DNA from 3 places in the Streptomyces griseiscabiei genome. Region 2 is predicted to be linked to each of the others. Evidence: riboswitches for the same ligand, from Rfam matches in the RefSeq annotation. Region 2 holds a riboswitch; each other region holds the start of a gene.

Region 1 (5,538 bases), on a different contig from region 2:
TGCATGTGCGAGCGGGCGGCCTCCAGACTGATGACGTCGGCGTCGAGGTCGTCGATGGCCTGGACGATGTCGCCGAACTCGGCGTAGCACATGTGCGTGTGGATCTGGGTGTCAGGCCGCACTCCTGCGGTGGTGAGCCGGAACGCCTCCGTGGCCCACGCGAGATAGGCCGGGCGGTCGGCGGCGCGCAGCGGGAGCGTCTCCCGCAGCGCGGGCTCGTCGACCTGGATCACCGAACTCCCGGCCGCCTCAAGGTCGTTCACCTCGTCGCGCAGGGCGAGAGCGACCTGGCGGGCGGTGTCGCCGAGGGGCTGGTCGTCGCGGACGAAGGACCAGGCGAGCATGGTGACCGGCCCGGTGAGCATGCCCTTGACCGGGCGTGCGGTGAGGGACTGGGCGTAGGTCGTCCAGCGGACCGTCATCGGTTCGGGGCGGGAGATGTCGCCGGCCAGGATCGGCGGGCGGACGTAGCGGGTGCCGTAGGACTGGACCCAGCCGTGCCGCGTGGCCAGGTACCCCGTCAACCGCTCGGCGAAGTACTGGACCATGTCGTTGCGTTCGGCCTCGCCGTGCACCAGGACGTCCAGCCCGGCCTTCTCCTGGAAGGAGATCACCTCCTGGATCTCCGCCCTTACACGCTCCTCGTATCCGGCGGTGTCGATCCGTCCGGCGCGCAGATCCGCCCGCGCGACCCGCAGTTCGCCGGTCTGCGGGAACGATCCGATGGTCGTGGTCGGCAGCAACGGCAGCCCGAGATGGGCGCGCTGTGCGACGGCGCGTTCGGCGTACGGCTGGGAGCGGCGGATGTCCGCGCCGGTGACCGCCCGGGCACGGTCGCGTACGGCCGGGTCGCGGGTGATCGGTGACCTCGCGCGGGAGGCCAGGTCGGCGCGGTTGGCGGCGAGTTCGGCGGCGATGGAGTCGGTGCCCCGGCCGAGGCCCTGGGCGAGGGTGACGATCTCCGCTGTCTTCTGCCGGGCGAAGGCCAGCCAGCGCAGCACCTGCGGCTCGATGTCCCGCTCCACCGCCGCGTCGAGCGGCACATGGAGCAGGGAGCAGGAGGCGGAGACATCGACCCGGTCGGCCAGGCCCAGCAGGGTGCCGAGGGTGGACAGCGACTTCGACAGGTCGTTGATCCAGATGTTGCGGCCGTCGACGACACCGGCCACCAGCCGCTTGCCCGGCAGTCCGCCGACGGCGGCCAGGGCGTCGAGGTGGGCGGCGGCACCGTCGGTGAAGTCCAGGGCGAGCCCCTCGACAGGAGCCTTGGCCAGGACCGGAAGGGCGTCGCCGAGCCGGTCGAAGTAGGAGGCGATCAGCAGCTTCGGCCGGTCGGTGAGCGCGCCGAGCTCGCGGTAGGCGCGGGCGGCGGCGTTCAGTTCGGCCGGGGTGCGGTCCTGCACGAGGGCGGGCTCGTCCAGCTGTACCCACTCGGCGCCGGCCGCGCGCAGATCGGAGAGGATCTCGGCGTACACCGGCAGCAGCCGGTCCAGAAGGGTGAGCGGCTCGAAGTCGGCGGCCACCCCGGGCGCGGGCTTGGCGAGGAGCAGATAGGTGACGGGGCCGACCAGGACCGGCCGCGCGGTCAGGCCGAGAGCGAGGGCCTCCTTCAGTTCCGCGACCGGCTTGCCGGAGTTCGCGGTGAAGACGGTGCCGGGACCCAGCTCGGGCACCAGATAGTGGTAGTTGGTGTCGAACCACTTCGTCATCTCCAGCGGCGCCACGTCCCGGGTGCCGCGGGCCATCGCGAAGTAGCCGGCCAGTGCGTCCGCCTCGACGGCGGAGCGGTGCCGCTCGGGGATCGCGCCCACCATGACGGTGGTGTCGAGCACATGGTCGTAGTACGAGAAGTCGCCGGTGGGCACCTCGTGGATGCCGGCGTCGGCGAGCTGCCGCCAGGCGGCGGCACGGAGACCGGTGGCGGTGGAGCGGAGGGCGTCGGCGGTGACGCGGCCCTTCCAGTAGCCCTCGATCGCCTTCTTCAGTTCCCGGTCCGGGCCCTGGCGGGGGTAGCCGTACACGGTGGCCCGTGCTGCCGCGGCTGCGGTCCTGCTGGTCACGGAGATCTCCTTCGCGAGACGATTCCCTGAGATCCCGGAGACGGGACGAGAGCGCGAAGGGATGACGAACCGGACGGCGACGCCCCCGCGCGACAACGGCACGGTCGTTCCGTCTGGTATGTACGCCGACCCGCCCACGAGGTCACCGGGGTATCCGCGCACGGAGTGGTCCGCGCACGGGCAGTTGGCAGGTCTTCGGACTCGCGGGCACGCCCTCCGGTCTCCCGGTGGACACCTACTGGCCGTCGCTTCCCAGGTCCGGTACGTCGGACCCAGTGCGTATGACGGCGGTCGCTCCCACTCACCGCTGCGGGGCAGTCCCGGATTCCCACCGGGTTCCCTCTTGCGACACCCCGCCTGGCGGACGGGGCGAACCAGCTGCTGCGGCCACCATACGGGGTGTCGGCACCGAAATGCCCGACGGTCAGCTCCATTTGCGGACCCTCCGCGCGGTCCGCCGGCACCGGGACGGCCGGGGCGAGCCGGGCAGGGCCCCGGTGCGTACGGCGATATTGATAGCCTCATCGGGCCAGCCGAGCCACATCCGAGGCCAGGGAATCCGGTGCGAATCCGGAACTGACGCGCAGCGGTGAGGGGGACGGGCGGGGCACGCACGCCACTGGGAGACCGGGAAGGCGCCCCGACCGGACGAACCCGAGTCCGAAGACCTGCTGGCACCTCCGTGCCCCCGCGCGGAGGGACGTCCGCAGGCCAGGCTCCGCGAACGAGCCCCGACCCCCGAGGCACGCCCGTGTTCCGTACCTTCGCCCCCTCTCCGCCGCCGGTCACCCGGCCACCCTCGGCCACCCCGGTGACAAGACCACGATCAGGTCCGGTCCTGATCCTGCCTCACCCGGTCCGCGAGGGAATTCCCGCGAGAGGAGCCTGACGAGCGATGCCGCCACGCCCACCTCGACCTGAGGAACGACGTACCGAGCACGCCCCCGCCGCACCGGCGCCCAGCCGCGTCGTCGTCTGCCGGGACTGCTGCTGCGGAACCCCGAAGGTGCCCGGAGTCGATCACGACCAGCAGGTCGCGCACCTGACCGAGAACATCCCCGTGCGCGTCTCGGACTGCCTCGACGTCTGCGAACACGCCAACGTGGTCGTCGTCCAGCCCTCCGCCACCGCACGGGCGGCCGGTGCCCGCCCGGTCTGGCTGGGCCTCGTCAACGACACCGACGCCACCGAGGACATCGTCGCCTGGGTACGGGCCGGCGGCCCCGGTGTCGCCCCCTGCCCCGACATCCTCGACCTCTATGTGTTCACCCCGCCCAGAGCGGCAGGCGGTCGGCCTTCGCGGGAGTCGTAGGCCCGGTGGCCGCACCCGACCTCGGGTGCGGCCCATCGGGGTGAGTTCGTGCCGGAGCCATGAGCGACTCGCGTCCATGACGGGGCGGGTCGACGCCCTCCCGACGCCGGTTCGCTGAACCGCGCCCTCCGCGCCGACCCCGGCGCCACCTCCGGTCCCTGTGGGCAACTCCGACTCCGCCACGCCCGCTTCCCGGATCTCGTTGACAACCGTCCGCGCATCCCTCCATCATCATTCCACTAATCAAGTAGTGGAATGATGAAGGGGGTGGTCGTGGAGTACCGCATCGACAGGCGGAGCGGCGTCCCCGCCTTCCAGCAGATCGTGCAGCAGACCAAACAGGCGCTGCGGCTGGGCGTGTTGGTGCCGGGCGACCGGCTGCCGACCGCCAAGGACGTCGCCGAGACCAGCGCGGTCAACCCGAACACCGTCCTCAAGGCGTACCGCGAGCTGGAGCGTGAGGACCTGGTCGAACCCCGGCCGGGGCTGGGCACGTTCGTACGCCGCACGCTGGCCCGCCCGCAGACCGGCACCGACTCGCCGCTCTACGGGGACCTGCTGACGTGGATGTCGAAGGCGGCCGAGGCGGGGCTGGAGCAGGAGGACGTGGCCGCGCTGGTCGCGTCGGCGATGGAGAAGCAGTACGGCGCCGCGAACGCGCCGACCACGGGGACCAAGACAACGAGGAGCACAGGTGAGTGACGGTATGTACGCGGGGGAGCCGGCGCTTGAGGCGTACGGCCTGGGGATGCGCTACCGGCGGGGCTGGGCGCTGCGGGACTGTTCCTTCCGGCTTCCGGCCGGCCGGATCTGCGGGCTGATCGGACCCAACGGGGCGGGCAAGACCACCCTGTTGAGCATCGCGGCCCATGTCCTGCAGCCCACGCACGGTTCGATCAGCCTGTTCGGGGAGGCGCCCGGCTCCGCGGAGTCCGGCCGGCGTACGGCGTTCCTCGCCCAGGAGAAGCCGCTGTTCCGCCGGTTCACCGTGGCGGAGACCCTGCGGATCGGGCGGGAGCTGAACCCGGGCTGGGACCAGCGCGCCGCCGAGGACATCGTCCGCGCGGGCGATGTGCCCTTCGACGCGAAGATCCACACCCTCTCCGGCGGCCAGCGCACCCGCGTCGCCATCGCCCTCGCCTTCGGCAAGCGGCCCGACCTGCTGCTCCTCGACGAGCCGATGTCGGACCTCGACCCGGTCGTGCGCCATGAACTCATGGGCACCCTCCTCGCCGAGGCAGCCGGGCGCGGCACCACCGTCCTGATGTCCACCCACGTCCTCGCCGAACTGGAGAACGTGTGCGACTACCTCGTCGTGGTCTCCGGCGGCGGAGTGCGCCTCGCCGGTGACGTGGACGAGCTGCTGGCCGTGCACACCCTGGTCACGGGGGTGAAGGAGGGCGACGGCATGCCCGCCGCCCTCGACCACCACACCCTCGTCGAGTCGCGGACCAGCGGACGCCAGTTCACCGCGCTGATCCGCCCCGAGGGCCCGGTCGCCGGCCCCTGGGACACGGACACCCCGAGCATGGAGGAACTGCTGCTCGCCTATCTCCGCTCACCCGGGGCGGTGCCCCTGATCACCCCCACCGCCCAGGTCCAGGGTCAGGCGCACGGCATCGGGACGGTGGCGGCATGAGCACCTTCACCAGCGCCTCGGCCACGAACGGCAGCACCGGCGGCGGTACCGAAGGCCCCAGGAACGGCAGCACCGGCGACGGCGAGAACGGGACCATGAACGCGACCCTTGACGCCACGACCGTGAAGGCCGGCCCGCGGCCCCGCCTCAGCGGAATGACCTGGCTGGTCTGGCGCCAGCACCGCGCCGCCTTCTGGACCGTCCTGGCCGCCGCGGTGCTCTCCGTGGCCTGGATCGTCTACCAGCGCGGTCGGATGGTCGACTTCCTCGACGGCTACGGCTACCCCGCCACCAGCCTCGACGAGCTGAGCAACGAGTTCACGGAGTACGCCAACGCCTTCACGTCCGTCTCGATGGGCCTCCAGGTGATACCGATGCTGCTCGGTGTCTTCCTCGGCGCCCCGCTTCTCGCGGGCGACCTGGAGAACGGCACGGCCAAGCTGGTCGCCGCCCAGTCCGCGAGCCGCACCCGCTGGCTGGCCACGAAACTGGGGATGACCGGGCTGGTGGTCCTGGTGACCACGGTC
Region 2 (5,538 bases):
GCGGTCGACGGCCCCTGCGTGGCGTACGCCCAGGCCGAACCGTTCCGCTCCCAGAACGACCAGTAGCGGTACGCGGCGGCATGGGCCTGCCCCTGCCCCACGCCGCCCAGCCCCAGCGTGAGGAGGACGCCGCTCAGCAGGAGCACGACGCCACGCGACCGCGACCGCGACACGGCGCCGCTCTGCCGACTGGTCACCCTTCCCGCCGCTTCCTGCGGGCCTTCGCCAGCACGAACCCGGCGACGACCGCGACGATCGCGGCGAGGACGCCCGCGAGCCCGATCTTCCACCATGTGCCGTCGTCGGTCCCACCGTCGTAGTACGCCTCCTCGTCGACGGGCACGGACGAGTAGTCGTCCACATCGCGCGCCGGACCGGTGTCCTTGAGCTGGGCCACGAGGTCGGTGCCGCCGAAGTCGCGCGGGTCGCCGCCGGTGGCGTGCACGGCGAAGAGGAGCTGCGCGTACGCGGCGGGCCCGGCCTTGGCCGCCCACACCCCGTGGTTCTTCTCCAGCCAGGAGAGCGGCTTCCTGGTCGCGTCCTCGTCCCCGGCGGCGGCGAGCGCGACGACCGCGTCGGCGGTGTTGCCGTGGTCGGGCTGGTCCTCCGCACCCGCGAGGGAGGACTTCAGATAGCCGTCGGCGGTGAGGTCACCGGCCAGGTGGACGGCACCGTTGTGGGCCAGGTCCGCCGGGGAGTCGCCCGCGGCGCACTTCCCGGCGGAACCCTCCCCGTCGCCCGCCTCGGCCACGAAGCCCTCGCCCAGGACGCCGAGCACGGCGGCGGCCGTGGCGTCCGCGTTCGCCGCGAGCCCGCCCTTCTTGTCGGGCTGATAGGCGAAGCCCCCGCCGTTCTTCTCACTGTCGCCGCCGCAGGGGACGGCGAGGGCGCGGAGAGCGTCGTAGGGCGACTCGCCGGACTTCTCCTGCTTCTCGGGTGCGTCGCCGACGGCGGTCAGCGCGCCGATCACGACGGACGTCGAGTTCGCGTCGCTGGGGCCTCCGGCGCTGTAGCCCCAGCCGCCGTCGTCGTTCTGGTTCTCCTTCAGCCACCGCACGGCCCGCCCGGCCTCGGCGCCCCGCCCGCCCACCGCGGCGAGCGCCTGCACCGCGGCGGCCGTGCTGTTGGTGTCGAGGGCCGTCTTCGCGTCGCACTTCGCGGTGGCGTCCGCCCGGTACGCCGCGAACGCCCCGCTCGCGCACTGCTGCCCGACCAGCCACTCCACGGCCCCGGCCCCGGGCTTCTCGCCCACGGTGTCCAGGGCGAGCAGCGCGAGGGACTGCCGCCAGACGCCGTCGTACGTGGGGTCGTTGGAGCCGTACAGGCCCGTGGGTATCGCCTGCGACGGCGAGGCGGAGGGTGCGGGGGAGCCGTCGTCGGCGAGGGCGGCCGGTGCGAAACCGGTCCCGAGTCCCGTCCCGAGCCCGGCTGCGACGATGAGTACGGCGACTACCGCGGCGCTGCGGCGGACATTCATGATCGGCGGTTGCCTCTCCCTGACGGGGAGCCGGGCGCACGGCGGAGCGCCGGGCGGCTCGGCTCCGTATTCCTCGACGGTGCCGTACCCCGGCGGGCCGCCGGAGTACGCGAGCCGGTCACGAATCCGTACCGGGCGGTCCGGCTCACCGTCCCCTCGCGGGGCCGGTTCACGGTTGCGGGTCAGCGCCGGATTTGCACCGGCTTCCCCCTGTACGGGTGTGATGACGACCCGGTCACTCTACCTGTCGGTAGCAAAGGGCTGAGGGCCGTCCGCGCGCCGGGATAGGTTCGGGCCATGCGCACGGGAAGACTCCTCGGCTCGGGCCGCACGGCCGACGTGTACGAACTCCACGCCACGGAAACGGAGTCCGTCCCGCACGGCCGTGACGACCTCCCCCCGGCCCCCGAAGCCGGTGCTCCCGCCGCCCCCGCCCGCAGTGACGCAGCCGACAGACGAACCGCGCCCGCCGCGCCCCTCGACGCGGCCGGGGCCTGGGTGCTGCGGCGCTACCGGGACGGCTGGGGTGACGCCGTCGCCGAGGCCGAGGTCATGGAGTACGTACGGGGGCACGGGTACCCGGTCCCGCGCGTCCGCTCCGCGACGCGCACGGAGATGGTGCTGGAGCGGCTGTCGGGCCCGACCATGCTGGAGGCCTTCGGCGAGGGCCTGCTCGACCCGGCCCGGGCCGGCGCCGTCCTGGCCCACCTTCTGCACGCCCTGCACGCCCTCCCGCCCCGCGGCCACGCGCCCGCCTCTCGCGTGCTCCACCTCGACCTGCATCCCGAGAACGTCATCGTCACGCCCCGCGGCCCGCAGGTCATCGACTGGAGCAACGCCGAGGAGGGGCCGCCCGGTCTGGACTGGGGTATCTCCGCGATGATCCTCGCGCAAGTGGCCGTGGACGCCGCCGACTCCCGCGCGTCCCTGGCCCACGCCACTCTCGCCTCCCTCCTCGCCCACCAGTCCGACGGCCTGTCCGCCCTGACGGACTCCGGTCTCGCCGAGGCGGGGCGGCGCCGGGCGGCCATGCCGACGATGAGCGCGCGCGAGGTCGAACTGATCGGGGCCGCAGAGGAGTTGATCCGCGCACTCCACCGCCGCAACTGACCCCTCACACCGCCACATACACCACCGGATCACTCCCCGCCACCGCCTCCGCCCGCCCCAGCTTCACCAGGCGCCGCAGATGCGCCTCCGCCTCGGAGACGGCGATGTTGCGGGAGGAGAAGGGGATGTCGGACCAGGGCCGGTTCCACTCCATGCGCTCGGCCAGCTGCCAGGGAGTGAGGGGAGCGGCGAGGAGGGCGAGCAGACCGGTGAGGCGGGCCTCGTGATGCGCCAGCAACTCCCGTACGCGCGCGGCCGATGCGGTGAACGCGTACTGGTGGGCGGGGAGGATCTCCGCCGCGCCGAGACGCCCGACGCGTTCCAGGGAGTCGAGATAGTCGCCGAGGGGATCGGTGACCGTGTCGTCGTCCGGGTCCTCGTAGAGGCCGATGTGCGGGCTGATCTCGGGGAGGAGATGGTCACCGGAGAACAGCCGCCCACGGCCCGCGAGTCGGGCCGGGTGCGCCTCCTCCAGGTGGAGGCAGACGTGCCCAGGTGTGTGCCCCGGCGTCCAGATCGCGCGGACGCGGCGGCCGGGGAGGTCGAGGAGTTCGCCGGGGACGATCTCGCGGTCGGGGAGCGCGGGGGAGAACCCGGGCAGGGTGGCGCGGGGACGGCGCGGGGCCCGCAGCGGCGCGAGGTGTTCCTCGGGCGCGCCCGCCGCCGTGAGCTTGTCCGTCATGTAGGAGTACCAGCGGTCGGGTCCCGTCCCCCGCGTGCGCCGGACGATCGCCGTGTCCGCCGCGTGCATCGCGATCCACGCCCCGGACGCCTCCCGCACCGCCCCCGACAGACCGTGGTGGTCGGGGTGGTGGTGGGTGATCACGACCCCGTGGACCTCCGCGACCGACGTACCGCACGCCGTCAGACCCGCCGCGAGCCTGTCCCAGGACGCCGGGTCGTCCCAGCCGGTGTCGACGAGGACCGGACCGCGGTCGGTGTCGACGACGTACACGAGGGTGTGGCCGAGGGGGTTGTCCGGGATGGGGACCTCGATGGACCGTACGCCGCCGCCGTGATCGGTCACCTGTGTCATGAAGTCACTATAACTAGAACGAGTTCCACCGGGGATGGCGTACGGGAGGGCGAGGCGCGCCCGTGAACCGGCCGACGACATGGACTCCTTTCTCTGGAACTGGTATCAGTTCCCTATTCAGAACTGACGGTATGTCAGAGAAGTGGCTCCGGGAGGCAGCGGCCATGACCGAACTCGTGGAACACGGACAGCTGTTCATCGGCGGGGAGTTGACCGACCCCCTGGGCACGGACGTCATCGAGGTGGTCTCGCCGCACTCGGAGGAGGTCATCGGCCGCGTCCCGCACGCCTCGCGCGAGGACGTCGACCGGGCCGTGGCCGCCGCCCGGCGCGCCTTCGACCACGGCCCCTGGCCGCGCATGACCCTCGACGAACGGATCGAGGTCGTCGCCCGGATCAAGGACGCCTTCGCCCTGCGGTACGAGGAGTTCGCCAGGATCATCAGCTCCGAGAACGGCACCCCGGTCACCTCCAGCGTGATGGTGCAGGCGCTCGCCTCGATGATGGTGTGGGACGCGGCGATCACGACGGCGCGCGGATTCACGTACGAGGAGCGGCGGGACGGTGTCCTCGGGAAGATCCTGGTGCGGCGCGAGCCGGTCGGGGTGGTCGCGGCGGTCGTCCCCTGGAACGTCCCGCAGTTCACCGCCGCCGCCAAACTCGCTCCCGCCCTCCTCGCCGGCTGCCCGGCCATCCTGAAGGTGTCGCCCGAAACCCCTCTGGACGCCTACCTGTTGGCGGAGATAGCGGCCGAGGCGGGCCTGCCCGAGGGGGTGCTGTCGATCCTCCCCGCCGACCGTGAGGTCAGCGAGTACCTGGTCGGCCACCCGGACGTCGACAAGGTCTCCTTCACCGGCTCGGTCGCCGCCGGCAAGCGCGTCATGGAGGTCGCCGCCCGCCATCTCACCCGCGTCACCCTGGAGTTGGGCGGCAAGTCGGCCGCCGTGATCCTCGCGGACGCGGACGCGGCGACCGCCGTGGCCGGCATCGCCCCCTTCGCCTGGATGATCAACGGCCAGGCGTGCGTGGCCCAGACCCGCATCCTCGTCCCGCGCTCGCGCTACGACGAGTTCGCCGAGGCCTTCGCGGCCTACGCCTCCGCGCTGAAGATCGGCGACCCCCTCGACCCGGCCACCGAACTCGGCCCCCTGGTCGCCGCCCGCCAGCAGCGCCGCAGCCTCGACTACATCCGCATCGGCCAGGAGGAGGGCGCCAAGATCCTCACCGGCGGCGGCCGTCCGGCCGGTCTGGAACGCGGCTGGTACGTCGAACCGACCCTCTTCGGCGACGTCGACAACTCCATGCGCATCGCCCGCGAGGAGATCTTCGGCCCGGTGATCTGCCTCCTCCCGTACGGCGACGAGGACGAGGCCGTACGCATCGCCGACGACTCCGACTACGGCCTCAGCGGCAGCGTGTGGACCGCCGACGACGAACGCGGCATCGACGTCGCCCGCCGGGTCCGCACCGGCACCTACTCCGTCAACACCTTCAGCCTCGACATGCTCGGCCCCTTCGGCGGCTACAAGAACTCCGGCCTGGGACGCGAGTTCGGCCCCGAGGGCTATGGCGAGTACCTGGAGCACAAGATGATCCACCTCCCGGCCGGATACGAGCCCCCGGCCGCCGCCGGGGAGGCAGGGGAGGCGTAGCCATGGGCGATCGCTGGCACGTGGAGGTCGACCGCGCCCTCTGTATCGGCTCCGCCCAGTGCACCCACCTCGCCCCGGACTCCTTCCGCCTCGACTCCGCCATGCAGTCCCACCCCGTCGACCCCGACCCCGACGCGGGCGAACGCGTCCTGAAGGCGGCGGAGGGCTGCCCGGTGGAGGCGATCTCGATCGCCCTGCTGGGGAGCGGGGAGCCGGTGTTCCCGCCGGAGGAGTAGGCGCCTACGCTCTGCGGTCGGCACATG
Region 3 (5,538 bases), on a different contig from region 2:
CGTCAACTGCCTGCGGGTTTGCGGGAGTTGTGGGACGCCGATGAGACATCGGGGTGGTGTACACGGAACACGCACTCCGTGAACACGGGATGCGCACGGGATGGAAATGGTCTAGGGTCCCGGTCTCCGACCGACCGATTACTAGGGGTAACCTGTGACAGCCACCGCCGATCCTGAGAGATCGGAGGGACCGGAGAGATTCGCTGCGCTCCTGCGGTCGCTGAAGGAGCGGTCGGGCCTCAGTTACGAGGCGCTCGCCCAGCGCACGGGCAGCAGCAGGTCCACCCTCCACCGCTACTGCTCCGGTTCCTACGTCCCGCCGGACTACGGCCCCGTGCACCGCTTCGCCCTGATCTGCGGAGCCTCCCCCAACGAGTTACGGGAACTGCACCGGCTCTGGGCGGTGGCCGACATGAGCCGGATCGGGGACAGCGGGAATGCCGGGGACACAAGGGACACCCGGGATGGTGGGGACATCGGGGACATCGGGGACGAGGAGGAGGCACCGGAGACGGTCGCCGACGGCCTCCCACCGGTGAACGCGCCGACGGGTACCCGCTGGCGCCGCCGCGCCCTGCCCGTCCTCGGCGTGTGCTTCCTGCTGTTGGTGGCCGGCGGTACCTGGATGACGCTGGCGACACGTCAGCGGGCGGCGGCCGAGGGCAAGGACGACGGGCGGCTGCTCTTCTCCGCCGCGTGCGCGGAACCGGTCGGTATGGGGCAGCACGACTCCTGTGTCGAGGAGGTGCAGCGCCTGCTCGCCGCGGCAGGCGCCGACATCGACGTGGACAGTTCCTTCGGTCCGCAGACGCTGCGCCGCGTCACCGCGTTCCAGGTGCTGCACGGCCTCGACGCGGACGGTGTGGTCGGCGCCGAGACCAAGGAGGCGCTCTACGCCCCGAGGACACGGATACGGAGCTGGTCACCGGAGAAGGTGCGCAAACGCATCCGCCAGGTCTTCGCCGAGGAACCCGACCACGCGGTCGCCATCGCCGACTGCCAGTCCTTCCTCGACCCCCTCCACATCCTTCCGAACACCAACGGCACCCGGAACTGGGGCGTCTTCCAGATCTCCGACGCCCGCCTGCCCAAGCTCGGCGGGACCCCGCGCAAGGCCCTGGACCCCGAGTGGAACATCGAGGCGGCCCACCGCCTGTGGCAGCGCGCGGGGAACTTCGACGACTGGCCGTACTGCGAGCGGGCGTACGACGACTCCCGTTGATCCCGCCGACGTGCCAGGCCCCGTCGGCCTAGAAGTGCCGCAGACGCAGCAGGAACTGGCAGCCGCCGGAGCGTCCGTCGGCGTCGATCTTCACCGTGACCGGGGTGCCGACGAAGGCCGAGCGGTACTGGCCCGCGGGCGAGGCGTCCGGGCACTGGCCCGCGTCGCCGTCGGGGTAGAACTGGACGTCGAGGACGATGTTGCCCGTCACGGTGAGGGTGAGGTTGCACCAGCCGGGCCGGCTGTCGGTGTCGACCCTGACGGCCTGTCCGAACACCGGGATGGGCAGGATCGGCACCGCGTACGTGCCCTGGTTGCTCCCGCACTGACCGGCGTCACCGCCGGCGCTGGGCCGCAGGGAGTAGCTGATCGAGGAGCCCGCCAGGGCGCCGTCGGGGTCGTGGACGCCGAACGCCAACTGGCAGCCGCCGCCGCGGTTGTCGGTGTCGAAGCGGATGGCCTGCGTCCAGTCCGGCGAGGCGGTCCACTGCTCCCCCGTCCTCCCGCCGCACTGACCGGCGTCGCCGTCGGCGTTGAACTGGATGCCGAGCTGCGGAGCGGCGCCGAGCGGGGCCGCTTCCGTCGCGTACGCCGCAGTACCGGACAGACCGGCGGCCATGAACGCGCCCGCCGCCACGATGCCGACCAGCGATCTCAGACGTCCGGTCACCCGTAATCCACTCATACGACGGTCTCCTGGGGTCGTGTGCCGACCGGCCGGAAGGTCCGACTGGTCCAGACCGCAGTATTGGGCGTCGGCACCCCGTCCGTATCGCCATGAACACGCCAATCTTCGGGCCGGGGCCGGGGGACTAACCCGGTCCTGCGCTCCAACACTCCCCCACCCGACTTCATGAGGGCCTCGGCACCGGAATTCAGACTTCGGTTGCCGGCCCGGGACAGGGAGCCCGGAGTCCTCCGGAACATCGTCACCCCTCTGCTGAGAGCTGTCGAGGAAGCCCGGGATGCCGGCTTCTGATGAATTCGGGCACGCGGCATGCCTCGAGGGTCGGGGCTCGTTCGGTCGGGGCGCCTTCCCGGTCTCCCAGGGGCGTGCGCGCCCCGTCCGTCCCCTCACCACTGCGCGTCAGTTCCGGATTCGCACCGGATTCTCTGGCCTCGGATGTGGCTCGGCCGACCCGATCAGGCCGTCCGGATCGCCGTCTCGTCAGAGGGAATGGGGTACGGGGGCGCGCGGGCATCCATCCCTGGCTCAGAGCACTGCGGACACGGGCCCGGACCACTGCCGGCACGATCGGGGACATCGAGTGCCATGGCGCCACCACAAGAACAGAGCCCTGGGATCGACAACCTCCCTGTTCCCCGCCAGGCCCCGCCTGGTCCCCAAGAACGATCAAGGGCCGGTCTCGGATGCCTCCGAAACCGGCCCTGAACTGCGACTGTCTCCAGTCGGGACGACAGGATTTGAACCTGCGACCCCTTGACCCCCAGTCAAGTGCGCTACCAAGCTGCGCCACGTCCCGTCGCGTTGTGCACGATGTCTCGTGTGAACGCGCAGGTAAACCCTACCCTACGTACCCCTGGGGTCGAGTTCGGGAAGGCCCCGCCACGCCCCGCTGAGATCGGCTCGCAGCCGGTCGCGGATGTGCAGGATCAGCGCGGCGAGGTCGGCGCAGTAGACGGACGGGTTGCGGAAGCCGCTCGTGGAGGCGTACCGGTGGGCGAAGAGGCCGCCTCCGCAGACGGCGAGCAGGGGGCAGCGCGCGCAGGTCGGCCCCAACTCGGCTGCTCCGGACTGTCGTTGGCGGATGAGCGGCTGGTCGAGGACGTCGTCGAGGGTGTGGCGGAAGACGTCGAGCCCGGTCTCCGGCGCTCCTTCGTAGGCGACTTTGAGGGAGTCGGACTGCTCGATGGAGCCGTCGGTCTCGATGACGACGAGCGTCGCCGGGGCCAGCCCGACGGACTCGGTGCGGATCGAGCCGCCGAGCACGCCCGCCATCAGTTCCTCGAAGAGCCGGACACCGGTCTCCCGTACGGGGGCGTCGTACCAGCGGTCGAACACCAGCCGCAGCCAGTCGGCGTACGGTGTCTCCCCTGGGTGGGCCGTCGCGCCCCGGGCGGCCAAGGGCGGCGCGGCGGGTGTCCGGTCGCGGCGGTCCGTGAGGCCGGGGGGCGGTGTGTCCCAAGTGCCGTGCGGCAGCAGGAGATCGATGCGAGGAGGGTGAGCGGCGAGCAGGGCCTCATAGGTGTCGACAGGGTCGTTGGCCAGGTCGACCGTGCAGAGGAGGCCCGCGTACAGGAAGCGGTGCTCGGCGGACCTCAGCCGCTCCAGCCCCGCCGTCACCAGCCGGTGGCTCCCCTCGCCCTTCGGGAAGCGCCGGTGCCGGTCGTGGCCGGCCCGGGTGCCGTCGAGGCTGACGCTGACGCCCACCCGGTAGCGGTGCAGCACGTCCAGGATGTCGGGGGTGAGCAGCACCCCGTTGGTCTGCATCGAGAACCGGACGGGAACTCCCGCCCGCGTCGGCCCGGTCCCGAGAATCCCCAGCAACTCCCCCAGCCGGTCCGCCCCGAGCAGCAGCGGCTCCCCGCCGTGCAGCACGATCCGGACGTCGGGCAGCCGATGCGTCATGGCGTGCTCGGCGATCCGCCGGGACACCTGTTCCGCGACCGCCGGTTCCATGACCCGGGGCTTGGCACGCCAGCTGGTGTCGGCGGAGTGGTAGACGTAGCAGTAGTCGCAGTCCAGGTTGCAGCGGCTGTGCACCTTGAGCACGAACTGCCGTAAGGACACGGGACGCGGGGACACGGGAGCCGACGGGACCGACGGGGACGTCACCCCATCGACGCTTCCGCTTCGCAGGGGAGCGAGGACTCGAACTCGGCGAGGTACGAGACCTCCGGATGCACGGCCTCCCGGGCGAGACGACGCAGTACGTGACCGAGGGCGCTGTTCTCGGCGACGGTGGCGGGGCGGTCCTCGGCAGGCCTGACCGGACCCGCGCCGGCAGGGGCGCGTCCCGCAGACCCGTTCGGCGAGGACAAGAAGGGTGACACCGCACTCCTAGGGGCCATGCTGACACGGGGCGTCCGCCGGGCGGACGGCGCCCATGGCGGTGAGCGGAGAATAGCAGCGAAGCAAAGGAAAACGGCAGGAATCAACACAAAGCGCCGTAAAGAAGACCTCACCCTTCCGGATGGGACTCACACCGCTCTCCGGGACACGGAATCAGAAGGTGAAGGGTGGCTCGATGTCCGCGTCCAGTCGCACCCCGCTGTCCACCGCCTCGTAGGTCGGGTGGTCCACTCCCAAGGTCTGGGCGGCGAGTTGCAGGGCCTCACTGTAGTGCTCCTCGGACTCCTGAGTCACACCAGCCCCCGCGAGGTCGACCGCGAGGTTGGAGCGCAGGGTGACGACGTCGTAGTGGTCTGCGCCCAGGGTCTCCAACACCCCTGCGAGCGCCTCGCGTTCGAGGGCGATCGCGGCCTCCGTCTCACCGGTGTCGACCAGGCAGTTGGCGTAGTTGATCATCGCGTCCAGGGTGTAGGGATGACGTTCCCCGAGGGTGTCGGTCAGGGCCCGCAGGGCGCGTTCGGAGGTGGCGCGGGCGGCTGCCGCGTGGCCGCCGAGCCGCAGATAGATCGCCAGGTTGTTCTGGCAGCCGAGGGTGTAGGGGTGCGACTCCCCCAGGGTCTGCCGCTGGCGGGTCAGGATGTGATCGGCGTGGTCGCGGGCGCTGTCGACGTCGCCCAGGGCCGCGAGCACATTGGCCAGATCGGCGCGGGCGGCCAGAGTGTCCGGGTGGTCACGGCCCCGGTCCTCCGCGTAGATCAGATGGACGGAGGCGACGAGATCACGGGCCTCCTCGTACCGTCCTGACCGGCGCAGCGCCACCGCGTGGTTCCGCTGCGTGGACAGGGTCTGTGCGTGACGCGGGCCGAGCCGCTCCCACAGCAACTGGCAGGTCTCCTCCAGGAGTACGAGGGCGGCCCGCAGGTCACCGGTCTCGCGCAGGTCGCGGGCGTAGTTGGAGGCCGCGCTGAGGGTGTAGATGTCCGTGGGGCCCTTGAGGTCGAGCCGGTCGCGGTAGACCCGGCGGTGGATCTCCAGTGCCGCGCGCCGGTCCCCGCACAGGTACTCGGACACGCCGAGATTGCTGGCGTGCATGGACAGCCGCAGATCGTCGGGGGGCCAGGCCGCCTTGCTGGCCTCGTAGGTGGCGCGGTCCCACTCCCGGGCCTCGGCATAGCGACCCAGGGCGTTGAGGTCGGCGGCCACGTTGGCGGCGGCGATCAGCGTACGGCGGCGGTCGGGGCCGACGAGGGCCGCGAGCCGTCGGTGGACGTCGAGGTCGTTG

The links. A riboswitch is a leader RNA that binds a small molecule or an ion and turns the genes downstream of it on or off. The one in region 2 is predicted to bind cobalamin.
Region 1: it holds a riboswitch for cobalamin, as region 2 does, so the genes downstream of both, J8M51_RS31900 (hypothetical protein) here and J8M51_RS17375 (prenyltransferase/squalene oxidase repeat-containing protein) in region 2, are expected to answer to the same signal.
Region 3: it holds a riboswitch for cobalamin, as region 2 does, so the genes downstream of both, J8M51_RS27220 (hypothetical protein) here and J8M51_RS17375 (prenyltransferase/squalene oxidase repeat-containing protein) in region 2, are expected to answer to the same signal.

Annotation. Positions count from the first base shown of each region.
Region 1 is NZ_JAGJBZ010000002.1:3,406,622-3,412,159, forward strand. Features, by position in the region: gene metE (5-methyltetrahydropteroyltriglutamate--homocysteine S-methyltransferase) at 1-2,060, opposite strand, end outside; cobalamin riboswitch at 2,242-2,441, opposite strand; cobalamin riboswitch at 2,574-2,750, shown strand; gene J8M51_RS31900 (hypothetical protein) at 2,956-3,372, shown strand; gene J8M51_RS31905 (GntR family transcriptional regulator) at 3,628-4,074, shown strand; gene J8M51_RS31910 (ABC transporter ATP-binding protein) at 4,079-5,011, shown strand; gene J8M51_RS31915 (ABC transporter permease) at 5,008-5,538, shown strand, end outside.
Region 2 is NZ_JAGJBZ010000001.1:3,976,198-3,981,735, reverse strand. Features, by position in the region: gene J8M51_RS17380 (SCO2322 family protein) at 1-146, opposite strand, end outside; gene J8M51_RS17375 (prenyltransferase/squalene oxidase repeat-containing protein) at 194-1,477, opposite strand; cobalamin riboswitch at 1,595-1,727, opposite strand; gene J8M51_RS17370 (phosphotransferase) at 1,775-2,587, shown strand; gene J8M51_RS17365 (MBL fold metallo-hydrolase) at 2,592-3,623, opposite strand; gene J8M51_RS17360 (aldehyde dehydrogenase) at 3,788-5,275, shown strand; gene J8M51_RS17355 (ferredoxin) at 5,278-5,511, shown strand.
Region 3 is NZ_JAGJBZ010000002.1:2,272,172-2,277,709, reverse strand. Features, by position in the region: gene J8M51_RS27225 (helix-turn-helix domain-containing protein) at 155-1,222, shown strand; gene J8M51_RS27220 (hypothetical protein) at 1,251-1,907, opposite strand; cobalamin riboswitch at 2,204-2,334, opposite strand; tRNA gene J8M51_RS27215 (tRNA-Pro) at 2,633-2,706, opposite strand; gene J8M51_RS27210 (FxsB family cyclophane-forming radical SAM/SPASM peptide maturase) at 2,754-3,989, opposite strand; gene J8M51_RS27205 (hypothetical protein) at 4,016-4,237, opposite strand; gene fxsT (FxSxx-COOH system tetratricopeptide repeat protein) at 4,410-5,538, opposite strand, start outside.